DNA from 2 places in the Sphingobacterium sp. UBA7038 genome. Region 1 is predicted to be linked to the other one. Evidence: riboswitches for the same ligand, from Rfam matches in the RefSeq annotation. Region 1 holds a riboswitch; the other holds the start of a gene.
The links. A riboswitch is a leader RNA that binds a small molecule or an ion and turns the genes downstream of it on or off. The one in region 1 is predicted to bind thiamine pyrophosphate.
Positions count from the first base shown of each region.

Region 2: it holds a riboswitch for thiamine pyrophosphate, as region 1 does, so the genes downstream of both, thiM (hydroxyethylthiazole kinase) here and thiS (sulfur carrier protein ThiS) in region 1, are expected to answer to the same signal.

Region 1 covers NZ_DLAV01000020.1:57,434-64,868, reverse strand. The annotation lists gene B3H30_RS13915 (thiazole synthase) at 1-720, opposite strand, end outside; gene thiE (thiamine phosphate synthase) at 717-1,349, opposite strand; gene B3H30_RS13905 (thiamine phosphate synthase) at 1,295-1,912, opposite strand; gene thiC (phosphomethylpyrimidine synthase ThiC) at 1,909-3,723, opposite strand; gene thiS (sulfur carrier protein ThiS) at 3,770-3,976, opposite strand; TPP riboswitch at 4,037-4,132, opposite strand; gene B3H30_RS13890 (alpha-L-rhamnosidase) at 4,292-6,934, shown strand; gene B3H30_RS13885 (PLP-dependent aminotransferase family protein) at 7,001-7,435, opposite strand, start outside.
Region 2 covers NZ_DLAV01000015.1:235,846-243,280, forward strand. The annotation lists gene thiD (bifunctional hydroxymethylpyrimidine kinase/phosphomethylpyrimidine kinase) at 1-647, opposite strand, end outside; gene thiE (thiamine phosphate synthase) at 644-1,276, opposite strand; gene thiM (hydroxyethylthiazole kinase) at 1,266-2,069, opposite strand; TPP riboswitch at 2,152-2,244, opposite strand; gene B3H30_RS10045 (VanW family protein) at 2,308-3,150, opposite strand; gene B3H30_RS10050 (hypothetical protein) at 3,290-4,540, opposite strand; gene B3H30_RS10055 (dienelactone hydrolase family protein) at 4,574-5,317, opposite strand; gene B3H30_RS10060 (NAD(P)-dependent oxidoreductase) at 5,436-6,281, opposite strand; gene B3H30_RS10065 (Crp/Fnr family transcriptional regulator) at 6,340-6,969, opposite strand; gene B3H30_RS10070 (TonB-dependent receptor) at 7,422-7,435, shown strand, end outside.

The sequences.
Region 1 (7,435 bases):
TATCTTTCCCAATCCGGCCTCATAAGCTTTCCGTCCAGCGATAACGGCCTCTCTGAAAGCTTCGGCCATACGTATCGGATTATTAGAGACTGCAATTGCCGTATTGACAAGCACCGCATCAGCTCCGATTTCCATGGCTTTAGCGGCATCGGAAGGCGCTCCGATTCCAGCGTCTACGACCACTGGGACATTACTTTCCTCAATAATAATTTCGAGAAAGTCCAAGGTACGCAGCCCTTTATTGCTTCCAATAGGGGCACCTAAAGGCATAACGACAGCTGTGCCTGCATTTTCTAAACGTTTACAAAGTACCGGGTCTGCGTGAATATAGGGCATGACGACGAAACCCAATTTAGCAAGTGATTCGGTTGCGCGTAAGGTTTCAATAGGATCGGGCAGCAGATAACGTGGGTCGGGATGAATTTCCAATTTCACCCAGTTTGTTTCCAGTGCTTCGCGAGCAAGTTGAGCCGCAAGTACTGCTTCTTCAGCTGTTCGTGCTCCCGAAGTATTGGGAAGCAAATGGATTGCCGCCAGATCGAGCGCGCTGATGAGGCTGTCGTCTGAGCCGGTCTGGTCGATTCGTTTGAGGGCGACGGTGACCAATTGGGAAGCCGAAGCCACAATGGCAGCGCTCATTTCCGTGAGATAACCGAATTTGCCCGTACCGAGAAATAATCTGGATTCAAATACGCGATCGGCTATATGTAAGTTGCTCATAGTAAAATTTTATTGATGGATGAAACAATGTTTGGAGTCTTGGTTACGATTCCCGAGAGTGCTACACCGTAGACGCCAATTTCTAATAGATGTTGGATATCTTCAAGTTGGCTTATACCGCCAATTGCGAATATTGGAATAGGGGTTAGGCCTTCTCGGTGGACTTGTTGGATGATGTTTTCATATCCTGCAATCCCCAGTAGGGGACTTAGTTTTTGTTTTGTCGTGGTATAGTTGAATGGCCCGAGCCCGATATAGTCACAATGTTCACTTATTCTTTGCTTTACATTGGCAAAGCTATTGGCTGTACCGCCAATTATTTTTCCTGCACCCAATAGGTGCCGGGCAGCTGCTACACTGCAGTCGTCCAGTCCCAAGTGCACCCCATCAGCGTCTACAGCCGCTGCAAGCGAAGGATGGTCATTGATGATACAGCTGGCACCAAATTCGGAACAAGCCTGCCTGATCTCTTCGGCGAGCGCATAAAGATCTTTTTCCTCGGCTTCCTTCCATCGGATCTGTATCCATTTGGCCCCAGCGTCCAGCACTTTCAGCATGTTGTTTTTTTGTTCCCTTATAGTTTTACCTTGTGAGATATATTGGAGTCTTTCCATAGTTTTTGTTTGCATGCAATAAAATTTTGAATAGGATCCCGATGTTTCCATAAAGTGCCATATAAGGCAATTCCATCTGCACCTTGCTGCATCGGAATAAGACAGTTGTTTTGGTTTATCCCTCCAAGACCGATGAGACGAACAGCAAAGTTGGCGCGTGACGGTAGTTGACCTAGTCTTGCATTATGCGTTCCATACCCCACTTTTGAGATGCTCGGAAATAATGGACTGAAAAAAGCATAGGCCCAACGTTCATCAAGGCTATTGAATTGATCAATATCATGCACAGATGTTGAACAGATTGTTGTAGGCCCCAGTTGATTTGCAGATTCATGCAGTCTACTTTTATCGTTCAGGTGGATTCGTGCAATCCCAAGCTCAGCCGATAGATGCGGATGTGAGTGTAAAACCAATCTGTCGCGGTATATAGGAGCTATAGTTTCTATATATCGCGACATTTGTAAGTCTGTAAAATGATACTTACGCAAATGCAGAATATCAAGACCTTCTTTAAACAACGCTGTTATAATCGCCTGTTCAGAACGGATTGTTTCTGCTGCTGTCAATGCAATAATCATGAATAGATCTCTTTTCCTTGTGCGATGAATTCCTGCGATTTTTCCAGCATCCCCTGGGCGGCACTATCCCTGATTTCCTGCGTTATTTTCATCGAGCAAAATTTGGGACCGCACATGGAGCAGAAGTGCGCCACTTTAGCCGCATCTGCCGGCAATGTTTCGTCATGATATTCCCGTGCGGTATCTGGATCAAGGGAAAGGTTGAATTGATCTTCCCATCTGAATTCGAATCTGGCTTTACTCAAGGCGTTATCACGATATTGTGCACCAGGGTGTCCTTTGGCTAAATCGGCCGCATGGGCAGCTAGTTTATAGGTGATTACACCATCTTTGACATCTTTTTTATTTGGTAGACCCAGGTGTTCTTTGGGGGTAACATAGCAAAGCATTGCACAGCCATACCAACCGATCATAGCCGCTCCAATGGCGGATGTGATATGGTCATAGCCTGGAGCAATATCTGTTGTTAAGGGACCTAAGGTATAAAATGGCGCTTCGTCACAACAGGCCAATTGCTTGTCCATATTCTCTTTGATCAATTGCATAGGAACATGTCCTGGCCCTTCGATCATCACCTGAACATCATGTTTCCAGGCGATTTTGGTGAGTTCGCCCAGGGTTTCGAGCTCCGCAAATTGAGCTGCATCGTTTGCATCTGCAATAGCTCCGGGGCGAAGACCGTCGCCAAGTGAAAAAGCCACATCATATTGTTTCATAATTTCGCATATTTCCTCAAAATGGGTATAGAGAAAATTTTCTTTGTGATGAAAAAGACACCATTTGGCCATGATAGAGCCGCCTCTGGAGACAATTCCAGTAACTCGGGATGCCGTGAGATGGATATAACGAAGCAATACGCCGGCGTGTATGGTAAAGTACGAAACACCCTGTTCGGCCTGTTCAATCAAGGTATCTTTGAATATTTCCCAGGTAAGATCCTCGGCCACCCCCTTTACTTTTTCGAGCGCCTGATAGATCGGTACTGTACCGATTGGGACTGGCGAGTTACGGATAATCCATTCGCGGGTTTCGTGAATATTTTTGCCAGTGGATAGATCCATGATGGTATCAGCCCCCCAACGACAGGCCCATACCGCTTTCTCAACTTCTTCCTCTATGCTTGAACTTACGGCGCTATTGCCAATATTGGCATTGATTTTAACAAGAAAGTTGCGTCCGATAATCATGGGTTCACTTTCAGGGTGATTAATATTATTGGGTATGATCGCTCTTCCGGCGGCGATTTCTTCACGGACAAATTCTGGTGTAATAGCTTTATCATGTGTTCTCGCACCAAAGTTTTGCCCCCGATGCTGATGATCCATCCCAGGGGTACTAGCTTCCAACTGCTCAATACGTTGGTTTTCCCGGATAGCAACATACTCCATTTCCGGGGTAATGATGCCTTGCTTTGCATAATGTAATTGGGTGACATTCTTGCCGGCAGAGGCTACTTTCGGTTTGTGGCTATAGGCAAATCGGAGTTCGTCCAACGTTGGATCAGAAAGTCGTTTTTGTCCATATTCAGAGCTGATGCCAGCCAACTGTATGACATCCTGACGATCCAAGATCCACTGCTCGCGAAGGCGAGGGAGTCCTTTGCGGATATCGATATGGATAGTGTCATCTGTATAAGGCCCAGAAGTATCATAGATTGTTACCGGCGGATTAATTTCGATCTGTCCATTCGTTAATTTGGTTGGGCTCAAGGAGATTTGACGCATAGCGACTTGAATAGGAAATAGTTTTCCGGCTACAAAAATTTTCTTTGCATTTGGAAAGGGGGATTGCGTAATTGTTTCAGCTGTCATTTTTTCTGTATTGTGGTGAATTACTCGGTTGATTTTTTTTGAAAGGCTAGCCGCCTTGAGATGCAGTGATTAAGATAATCTGATCATAAGGTTTAAGTGTTGTCGTACCCCAGTCCTTTTTGGGGATGACTTGGTTGTTGATGGCTACAGCCACGCCCTGGGTTTTGCCAGATAATTCCAAAAGTAACAAGCCTTCTAGTGACGTAAGTGCGGGATCGAAAAATCGAATTTGATGGTTTATTGTAAGTTCCATTCCTTAATTTTTTTTGGTAAAACTTTAGGAATGGCTACACAAAGGCGCAGCAATGCACCTTGTAGACAGCTCACTTTTCCCTACGCCAGTATGATCCGGATCAGGTTCTAAGGGTAAAATCTCAGCCTGCATGAGCAGACACCCCTAAAGTTGCGACTAATATAAGGTTATTTTTATGAAAGTTGCAAGAATTTATTTTGCTGCCTGAGGTATATCGTGCAGGAAAGTACAGGTCACCATGTGGAAAATATTTGATATATTAGATTTTTAAATCAGCTAAAACAATTTAACAATCACCAAGAATAGTATCTTTTCATGCGTAGGATTTTATTGACAATACTGTTGTGTATAACGAACAGCACTTATGCCCAACCTAAAAGCAACTGCATCGCGGTACAGTTGACATGCGAACATCTGGTCAATCCATTGGGTATCGATGCAACCCAGCCGAGACTTAGCTGGCGACTTGAGGACCAACGTAATGGTGCGGTACAACAGGCTTATCAGATCCTTTTAGGGCAAGATTCGCTGGCACTACTGAAGGAGACGAAAAATAGCTGGGATAGTGGCAAACAGCTCAGCTCGTCCATGTTAGTGACCTATAACGGCGCACAGTTAAAGCCACAGACCACGTATTTCTGGAAGGTTAAAGTATGGGATAAGGATGGTATATCAACAAGTTCTAAAATAGCATCGTTCGAAACTGGAATGATGGGAATGGACCTTTGGAAGGGAAAATGGATTAGCGACAATAAGGATATTCATGCGCGAGAAACGCCTTATTTTAGGACAGAATTTAAGATAAATAAGCCGATAAAGTCTGCACGCGCGTATATTGCCACAGCAGGGCTATATGAACTTTCCATGAATGGTCAACGCGTAGGAGACCATCGCCTGGATCCAATGTATACTCGATTCGACCGGCGTACATTATATGTCGTGACGGACGTAACCCAGCAGCTCCAACAAGGAGAGAACGCTATTGGCGTTGTTTTGGGGAATGGCTGGTATAATCACCAACCACTGGCGGTTTGGAACTTTGATAAAGCACCGTGGCGGGCCCGACCAACATTCTGTTTAGAGCTGAAAATCGTCTATACAGATGGTACAGTAGAAACTATTGTTTCAGATAAGCAGTGGAAAACAGCTTCGGGACCAATTACTTATAATAATATTTACACTGGTGAGCATTATGATGCAAGACTGGAAATACCCAACTGGGACAAACCTAAATATGATGATTCAACTTGGAAGGCTGTTCAGTATAGAAATGCGCCATCTGCACATATCGTTACCCAACAGATGGTACCGATTCGGCTCGTGAAGTCCTATAAGCCCAAATCAGTGACAAAGATAGACCAACGTACTTATGTTTTCGATATGGGCCAAAATATGGCTGGGATTACAAAAGTTAAAGTCAAAGGAGCTGCAGGGACTATGCTACGTATCAAGCACGGTGAACGATTGTCGGCAGATGGGCGTCTTGACCTGTCCAATATTGATGTTTATTATCGGGGCGATAAGGAAAAGGAGCCCTTTCAAACGGACATTCTTACCTTAAGCGGTCGTAATGATGAGTTTATGGCAAAGTTCGGTTACAAAGGATTTCGTTACGTCGAAATTAGTAGTAGTGCGGCAATTGCATTGGATAGTTCGGCTGTGACCGCTTATTTTATGCATAGTGATGTGCCCGCCATTGGACAGCTCAAGACGTCATCAGCGTTGGTCAACAAACTATGGGAAGCGACCAACAATGCCTACTTGTCCAATTTGATGGGCTATCCGACAGACTGTCCGCAGCGCGAAAAGAACGGTTGGACAGGGGATGGGCACCTTGCGATTGAAACAGCTTTGTACAATTTTGACGGGATAACAGTTTATGAAAAATGGATGGCGGATCATCGTGATGAGCAACAGGAGAACGGTGTCTTACCCGATATTATTCCAACTGGGGGATGGGGTTATGGTACAGCGAATGGTTTGGATTGGACAAGTACCATTGCCATTATTCCCTGGCAGATCTATCAGTTTTATGGAGACCCACGTGCATTAGAAGAATGCTATCTTAATATCAAACGCTATGTGGATTATGTCGACGGAATCAGCACATCTGGGTTGACAACTTTTGGGCGTGGAGACTGGGTGCCAGTGAAGTCACAGTCGAATCTGGAGTTGACCTCCTCGGTTTATTTTTATGTGGATGCGACCATCTTGGCTGCTACGGCTAAATTGTTTGGATACACAGCAGATCAACAAAAATATGAACTGCTGAGCAGAAAAATTAAGACGGCCATCAACGCTAAATTTTTAGATGCTTCCAAGGGTATTTATAGCAATGGAACACAGACTGAACTGAGTGTTCCACTCTATTGGGGTGTGGTACCTGACGAAATGAAAGCCCGGGTTGCAGCCAACCTGAATAAGAAAGTGGAAGAGGCCAACTTTCACTTAGATGTAGGAGTATTGGGTGCAAAAGCATTATTGAATGCGTTAAAAGATAACGGTTATGCAACGACAGCCTATAAGGTTGCGGTACAAGATACTTATCCGTCTTGGGGATGGTGGATTGTAAATGGCGCGACAACATTGTTGGAGAACTGGGATTTAAAAGCAACGCGTGATATTTCAGACAACCACATGATGTTTGGCGAAATCGGTGGTTGGTTTTTTAAATCTATCGGCGGGATTCTGCCAGATCCTAAACAACCTGGATTTAAACATGTGCTTTTAAAACCCATCTTTCCCCAGGAACTGAAAAAATCTTCTATTTCTTATGATTCACCCTACGGTAAAATTGTTTCCGAATGGAAGTTAAAGGATAAAAAGATTGTTTATGATATCCAAATACCCGCAAATGCCACGGCGACATTTTATCCGCCGGATAATGTTAGCATTAGCAGTAGCGATGCCGTCCAATTGGAGGCTGGTAAACATAGGCTGGAGCTGGAACTCAAGTAATCATAGGCTCCGATCTGTTGTTTTATTGCCCCGACCGTTGGTATTATGCTCTTATCATGTTATGTATTAGAGTGCTTTTGTAAGTTTACCGAGCTGTTTTAATTTTAAAGCGAGTTCATTGCTCCAGGGTAAACCAATACAGAGACGCATGCAATGGTGAAATTGATCCTGTAAGGTGAAAATCCGCCCCGGTGAAATGCTGATCTGTAGTTTAAGCGCATAGTTATATAGCTTGCCTGTATCGATGTGTTTTGGAAACTCGACCCATAGGGCAAGTCCACCCTGTGGACGGCTAATTTTAGTGCCTTCCGGAAAATGGGCCGAAATGATAGCAGCGTAGCGCTGGTAGTTTTCCGTTAATGATCTACGAAGTTTACGCAGGTGGTTTTCATACTTTCCGGTTAATAGAAAATTTCCAACCGCCTCATTGATGATCGCCGTAGATGACAGGGAATGGATCAGTTTTAGTTTGATAATCTGTTCTTTGTATTTTCCAGGAGC
Region 2 (7,435 bases), on a different contig from region 1:
GAACCATGTGTATTTTTGCTGTTAATTTTTTGAGATTTGAATTCAATTGGTGGATTCTTGTGCTGGAACAATAGGGATGTTAATTCTTGACTTTGGAGATGCCCGCCTTTAATCAAAACGGATTGACAACCTTTCGCCAGTAGGCTATTTCCCGCTTTTTTCATCCTCTCGACATCGTCAATAACTTCGTCTACTAAAACACTTACCTCGTCTAAATTTGGTGTAATCAGCGTTGCCAAAGGAAAAAGAAGTTCAATGCAGGCCTGAATTGTATCATCGTGAATGAGCTTGTGCCCGCTGGTCGAGACCATGACTGGATCAAATACGATAGGCCCTTTATATTCTTTTAAATAGCTGCTAATAAGCTCCACAAGTTCAATATGGTGTACCATGCCTATTTTAATTGCATCGGGATAGATGTCGTCAAAAATAGCATCTAATTGGTCCTGGACGGCTGCTGTAGGAATGTCATAAATACGTCTTACACCTTGTGTGTTCTGAACGGGTAAGGCAGTTAACACATTCATGGCATAACAACCTAATGCAGATATGGTTTTGGTATCTGCTTGTATACCTGCACCACCGCTACCATCGAACCCCGCAATGCTGAGTACGGTAGGGACGCGGTATTTTTTATCTTTTGTCATTTTAATAGTTCTTTTAGTTGTGCACTGGCAGCTCTGGGATCTTGACTTTGGCATATGGCCGAAACGACTGCAATGGAGTCTGCACCGGCATTCCAGGTCTCTTCTGCAGTTTGTAAGTTCATCCTTCCGATAGCGATCAATGGTTTTTCCGTCTTATTCCGAAGTTGTTTTAAACCTGCAATTCCCCATTCAGTAATCGTATCCATTTTTGTTCTCGTAGAAAAAATGGGACTTACACCAAGGTGGTCGACAGCGTACATTTGTGGACTTTCCAGCTGCTGCATATCTTCTATGGACCAGCCTATGTTTAATTTATCGCCATATTTTTCGCGAATAGGGAGCGGCTGCAAATCATTTTGACCCACATGTACTCCCCATGCCTCGATTTTTGCAGCGATTGCTACGGCATCATTGATCACGAGCGGAATACCATAACGATCGGTCAGTTTTTTCAAACGCATGGCTTTATCCAAAAATGTAGCGGGATCGTCAGCTTTTTCGCGTAATTGAATAAGATCGACTCCACCAATGATGGCTTCTTCGGCGACATTGAGCCAATGTTGAGGATAACAGTCCCGCTCAGAAATTACCAAATATAAAGGGTAGGGAAAAAGCGGATTAATGCGCATAACATTTGATCTTGAGCTTTGATTTTAGACGTTCTGCATTGAGCTTATAGAGTTCATCATAGAGATTCAATTGCAGGGTACCCGGGCCAGCTGCTGTTTGGGCTGCGAGTTCTCCCGCCAAGCTCAAAATGGAAACGCCGGCAACAGCTGCTTCAACATATTGGTCTGTAACACCTAGAAATGCACCAATAAGTGCAGTAGCACTACAGCCAAGTCCAGTTACCTGTGTCATTAAAGGGTTGCCATTAAAAACTTCAACCCGGTATTGCTGTGAAAGGATATAGTCTACTTCTCCAGAAATACAGATAATGGAACCGGTTTGCTCTTGCAATAATTGGCCAAATCGGAGCGCATCTTTACTCGCTGTCGTGCTGTCGACTCCTTTTGTGTTCGGTTGGTTGAAATTGTACAGCGTCATGATTTCTGATGCATTTCCACGAATAACCGTTGGTTTGAGATCCAGTAGATTGGCTAATAAATCATTGCGGAATGCTGATATCCCAGCACCAACAGGATCAAGTACCCATGGCCGTCCAATGGTATTGGCATGTTCGGTAGCAACCAGCATAGCTTCGGCTGTATCTTCACTCAAGGTGCCGATATTAATAACAAGAGCTTGCGCAATATCGACAACTTCGCGTACTTCTAAAGGACTGTGTACCATTACGGGGGACGCTCCTAGGGCTAACAGTGCGTTGGCCGTATTGTTCATCACGACTAGGTTTGTGATGTTGTGTACAAGGGGTTTTTCGACCCTCAGCTGCGCTAATAAATTGATAATTGAATCTTCCATTCTTTTTACATATGCTAAGATGTACGGTGTAGCCTTGGAGGGAAGAAGAGCGATAGACTGCGCAGTAAAGGAGTATGCTGTACAGTGGATTTTTGCTTTTCCCTACGCCGGTATAAACCGAATCAGGTTCAAAGGGACTATCTCAATTCTATACAGAATACCCCCAAAGCCAGACCAAATTTAAACAAAAAAGAGGACTTTTCATATCCGTCATTTTTCGATCACTTAGCTTGTTAAATTAATAGGCCGGATTTTGATCGGCACTAATTTCAATATATTCAACAGGGGTATAAGTAACCCGGGCAAAATTTTTGGTCAAAAGTTCTGTTTCTAAAATCTTTCCACCCTGAAATTTTAAAAACTTCTCGCGCCAAATCTCATTTTTACGAAAGAACTGATTGTCTATTTTAAGAAATTGATGTTCTTTTTCAACGACATGGTATGCAAAATCCAGCTCCTGATCGATCCTCAATTCGCCCTCTAAACATTTCTCTGTAAACCAGAGGTTGATCTGGAAGGTGTAAGGCGTGTTGTTGGTGAATTGATAATCACGGTAGTTATAAAATACGGTAGCCCCACTGCCGAATGGCAAAACACGACCATCGTCAGGAAAAGGATCAAAGGAGTGATGATAACGTTCGCTGACGGTGAGTGGACTATGGATAACAAGCCAATGGATGAGATTGGATATTTGACAGATTCCACCGCCAATACCCGCCCTTGCTTCACCGAAGGATAACTCCATGCCGGGCAGATACCCTTTCTTTACGGTGGGGAGCCCCACGAGTTTACAAAATGAAAAGGTTTCCTTCGGTCTGATCAGAATGCTATTGATCTGTGCTGCTGCAATTTTCAGGTTGGTCACTTTGTTGATCTGCAATTGCATATTATTTTCGCCCAGCTTTTTTAATAATACAGACTGATGCTTTTTAATACGAAAGGGAAGTTTTTCAGCTGATTTAACTTTGCTGTATTTTTTGTCGTCAAATAGCCAGACGGCTTTTCGCTGCATTCTTCTTACCCATACTGCAAAAAAATAGAGCAAGGGGTGCTGTTGACTGATCAATTTTCTTTTTTTCAATACGATGTTTATTTATCGCTATCAAAATTAATGCAGAAATGTATCTTTTGCCGCTTTTTTTGATTTTGTCCTGTGTTTTTACTGTATAGGGGGTAGAACTTTTGTTCCATCGGGTGTATACTGGCTTTTCGCTCTATGTCTATAGCTGTTTTCTTGTTTGTACGTATTTGCCCGTGAGCTTCCCATGCCCGTTATAGTTCAGGTTTTCATACGTACAGTTTCCCAAATCTTTTACAATTGATTTTTGTTGCAATACCCCCTTGAAGTAGAATTCATCAACTGTTTCGTTGGCCCGGTAGGATCGCTTGATTTCCGCTGTGAGTTGGTCATTTTGATCGAAGGTTTGGCGTAGTATATAATCACTTGTTTTCGGATCGCTATACGCATAACGGACCCGACTTTCCCTTTGATCATTTCTGCCCGACAGCTCTTCACTCATGCGATTCTGTTTGTCATAACTGTAAATGGTCCAATCTATCCGTTGGTATAAAAAATGAATGGATTCACTTTTTACAACCTGGAGTTTGCTGTTCAAGTGGTCTATTGTCGCTGTTTGTAATGTTGGATCGTAGGAAACAATGGCGTTTGGGAGATAACGGTAAATGGTGCTGTTGCTCCATTTGCTGTTTTGAAGGTACTGTATGGAGTCGATAAGTCCGAACTGATTATAGCATCTTTTGCTGAAATAATTATTTCCGCCGGAAAGATTGTTGGATGTGAGCTCTTTGCCTTCTTCATATACAGTCGTCACAATTGCTCCAGTTTCCACCTCATTTTCATCGGAAAACTGCTGCATGACATACGTGCCGTCACATTGATTTTTACGCTGACTGTAGTAAAGAGGGAGAGCTGTATTGGCGATAATAGCCGCTGCATATTGCCTGGATGGAATAAATTGCACTTGTGCAATGGAGTCAAAGAAATGTTGGGCATTATATTGTGACGAAGGATTCTTTGACGCAACTTGTGTGCTGTTGCTTAATATGGATTTGGCTGCTGCCAGATAGGTATTACTATCGTATATGATCTTGGGTTTGCCTAAGCCATCAAACAAGATCATGGCATGACGTTGTTTCAATGACAATACATCGATGGTCCATTGTTGATTTTTAACGCTAAATGTAAGTTTTTTTGCATCGGTTTTTGTGACCAGTAACTTTGTTGTGCTAAAAGGTACTTGCTTGAAAATCGCAGCAGCATTTTTTTCGTGTAAACGCATGATAAAATCAGTTGATTTATCGGACTCATTGGTTACAAACAGAACTGCCTGTGTAGGGCTAGCTATTGTTAACGATTTTACTGTTTGCGATGCTGCAATGGGACTATAAAACAGCAATATCAACAACTGAATGATAATCGGATAAATGTGCAGTTTCGCGTTATAATTCATTTGGGTCGATATTGCTGTTGCTGACTTTGCTATTTAATTTAATACTTCTTTCAAAAATAATAAGGTGTGCTCCCAGGCACGTTTGGCCATCACGGGATTGTATTCCGCTGACTCGGGATTCGTAAACGTATGTCCAGAATTTGCGTAGGTAATTATTTGCCAGTCTGCTTTTCCTTCATTTAATTCCTTGACCAACCCATCGTAATCTTCTTTTGATACACTCTTATCGGCTGCAGGGTGCTCAATGAGTACTTTTGTTTTAATGGAACCATTGGGTCTATCGGCAGCTTTGGATAGGCCTCCGTGGATACTGATCACGGCATTGATGGGGAAGCCGGCTCTAGCCGCTTCTAATGCTCCTGAACCTCCAAAGCAATAGCCAATGATCGCAATTTTTGTCGGATCTGCGCCTTCTTTTTTCAGTTGTTCTAATGCGAGCTTGATGCGATGCTGATAAGCTTTATAGTCCGTCTTGTAGTGGCCTGCAATTTTCGAAGCTGCGGTGTTGTCCGCAGGAATATTTCCCTCACCGTAGATGTCGGCAATGAACGCGATGTAACCTTCTTTTTCAAGAAGCAATGCCGCTTGTTTCGCTTCGTTGTCAATTCCCTTCCACGCAGGAAGAATTAAGACAGCAGGGCCTTTTTTTGCCCTATTGGCGGTTACCATGCCGTTGAGTTTTTGTTCACCATCCTGGTAAGAAACCTGTTTTAATTGTTGGGCCTGCGTAGTCATCGTGACCATAGTAAGCATCAATAGTGTCATAACTGTTTTCATCTGTAAATAATTTGTTCCGCTCATTATTTTGTGTGATCAGAAATGAACCTAATTTGGAGTCCATCTCAACTAAATATAATTTTCAATGTACATTTTTTCCGCTGTCGTCAACCTGAAGTTACGACTTTATAGATTCAATAATACCAATAACATCGAGTTGTCCGAGACCTTGGTCGTGTGCTTTCCCGTAGGTATCGAGTAATGTCTTGAGGAGGGGATATTCGGCACCGGCTTGTTGCGCCAGTCGAATATCTTTCAGCATAAGATCTAGCGCGAAAGCAGGACTGTAGTTTTCTTCCACCAGTAAAGGCGTTTTGACTTTTATTGCGCCACTGCCACTGGCACTATCATTGATGATTTCGAGCATATCACTCCGTTGAATTCCCAGTTTATCTGAAAATAAGATCGTCTCTGCGAGACCTTGATAAATCGTTGAAAGAAAATAGTTGATCGCAAGTTTGGCGGCAATTCCCTGGCCATTTTCGCCAACATGTTTGATCGACTTGCCCATCTGCTCGAGGTATGGCCGGGCGCGATGAAGATCCTCCTGTTCACCACCGACCATAATAATCAGGGTGCCCTCTGCCGCGGGCTTGGTACTGCCGGCCACAGGTGCATCTATAAATGCGGCTCCTTTTTCTTTGAGTTTGGATGCGATAGACAGGGTGAGTTCACGGGATATGGTACTCATATCGACAAATAATTTGCCCTTGATATCTCCTTGAAGGATTTTTTCATACACTTCACTGACAGCTTCATCATTGCTGAGCATGGAGAATACAATATCAGCATGTTCGACCAATTCGGCTATACCTTCTCTGATCATTGATTGTTTTTCAAAGCCCGCTGCTTTTGCACGGTTTCTATTATAAACAGAAAGGGGGAATCCTGCTTTTTCCAGGTTTTTAGCCATGGGGTGCCCCATGTTTCCTAATCCTATAAATCCTAATTTTTCTATCTTCATCTAAAATTACATTAATAGCTCTTGAAATTTACGTCTATTAAAGATACAAATGTTTTGGTCATTCCACTAATACCCTGATTTCGTTACGAAGGAGCACTATTTTATCTTCCTGTTCCAGTTTTTTTAAAATTCGGGAGACAACTACCCGGGATGTGTTTAGGTCAGAAGCAATATCCTGATGCGTAAGGGTAAGTATTCGGTCGTTGTTCAGCTTTACTTTGGCTTTCAGATATTGAATGATTCGTTCTTCCATATTGGAAAAAGCTAGACTATCAATAGCTTGTAACATTTCGTCCATACGGCTTGAATAGCTTGATATGATGAAATTTCGCCAAGAGGGGTATTTTCCCATCCAAAGGTTGACAAGCTCATTTGGAATCATGGCAACCGTTGTTGTTTTTTCTGCGAGGGCACGAATTTCACTTTTTTTATTTCCGAGACAACAGGCTATTGACATCGTACAGGTTTGACCTTTTTCCAAATAGTAGAGCAGCAGTTCGCCTTTGTCTTCATCTTCCCGGACAATTTTTATTGCTCCATCTAGGAGAAGGGGCATCGACTTGATGTATTGATTGGTATCAATGATGAGATCCCCCTCATGAAACGTTTTGATGTGTGCGTTTTTGGCTATTGCAGTAATTAACTCTGGCTCAAGAATGCCTGTATAAGCTTGTTGGATTGACAACATACGGTATTATTTTAGTTAAAGTTAATTATTTACGGGCTTATTTTATCCCCTGGGGGTGGAAAAGAATGTTGGTGGAAAAGAATGTTGGTGGAAAAGAATGTTGGTGGAAATAATGTGTAGAAAGACCGGTTTTTTTGTGCTGTGTGTGGCGTATCCAGCAGCTAACATATAAAATCGTGAAATTCATAAATTTTGATTTATTCAAAACAGACAAAATGTTATTCTGATTATTTTTAGTGTTTTTTTAAGAATGTGATGAATGTGTTGTATTTATTTTATTTAATCTGTTTTTTTATTGCCTCTTTGTTTTAGAAGTAGCTGTTTTTCTGTGGAAGCTTAAAACTGATTTGTTTTGTATAGCGCTAGGGTCTGATAATCCTATTGTTAAAATTAGTTAAAAAGACAATCAATTCCTAATTTTGCGCCACAAAAACAAAACAATCACATCTAACATGAAAAAGTCTTT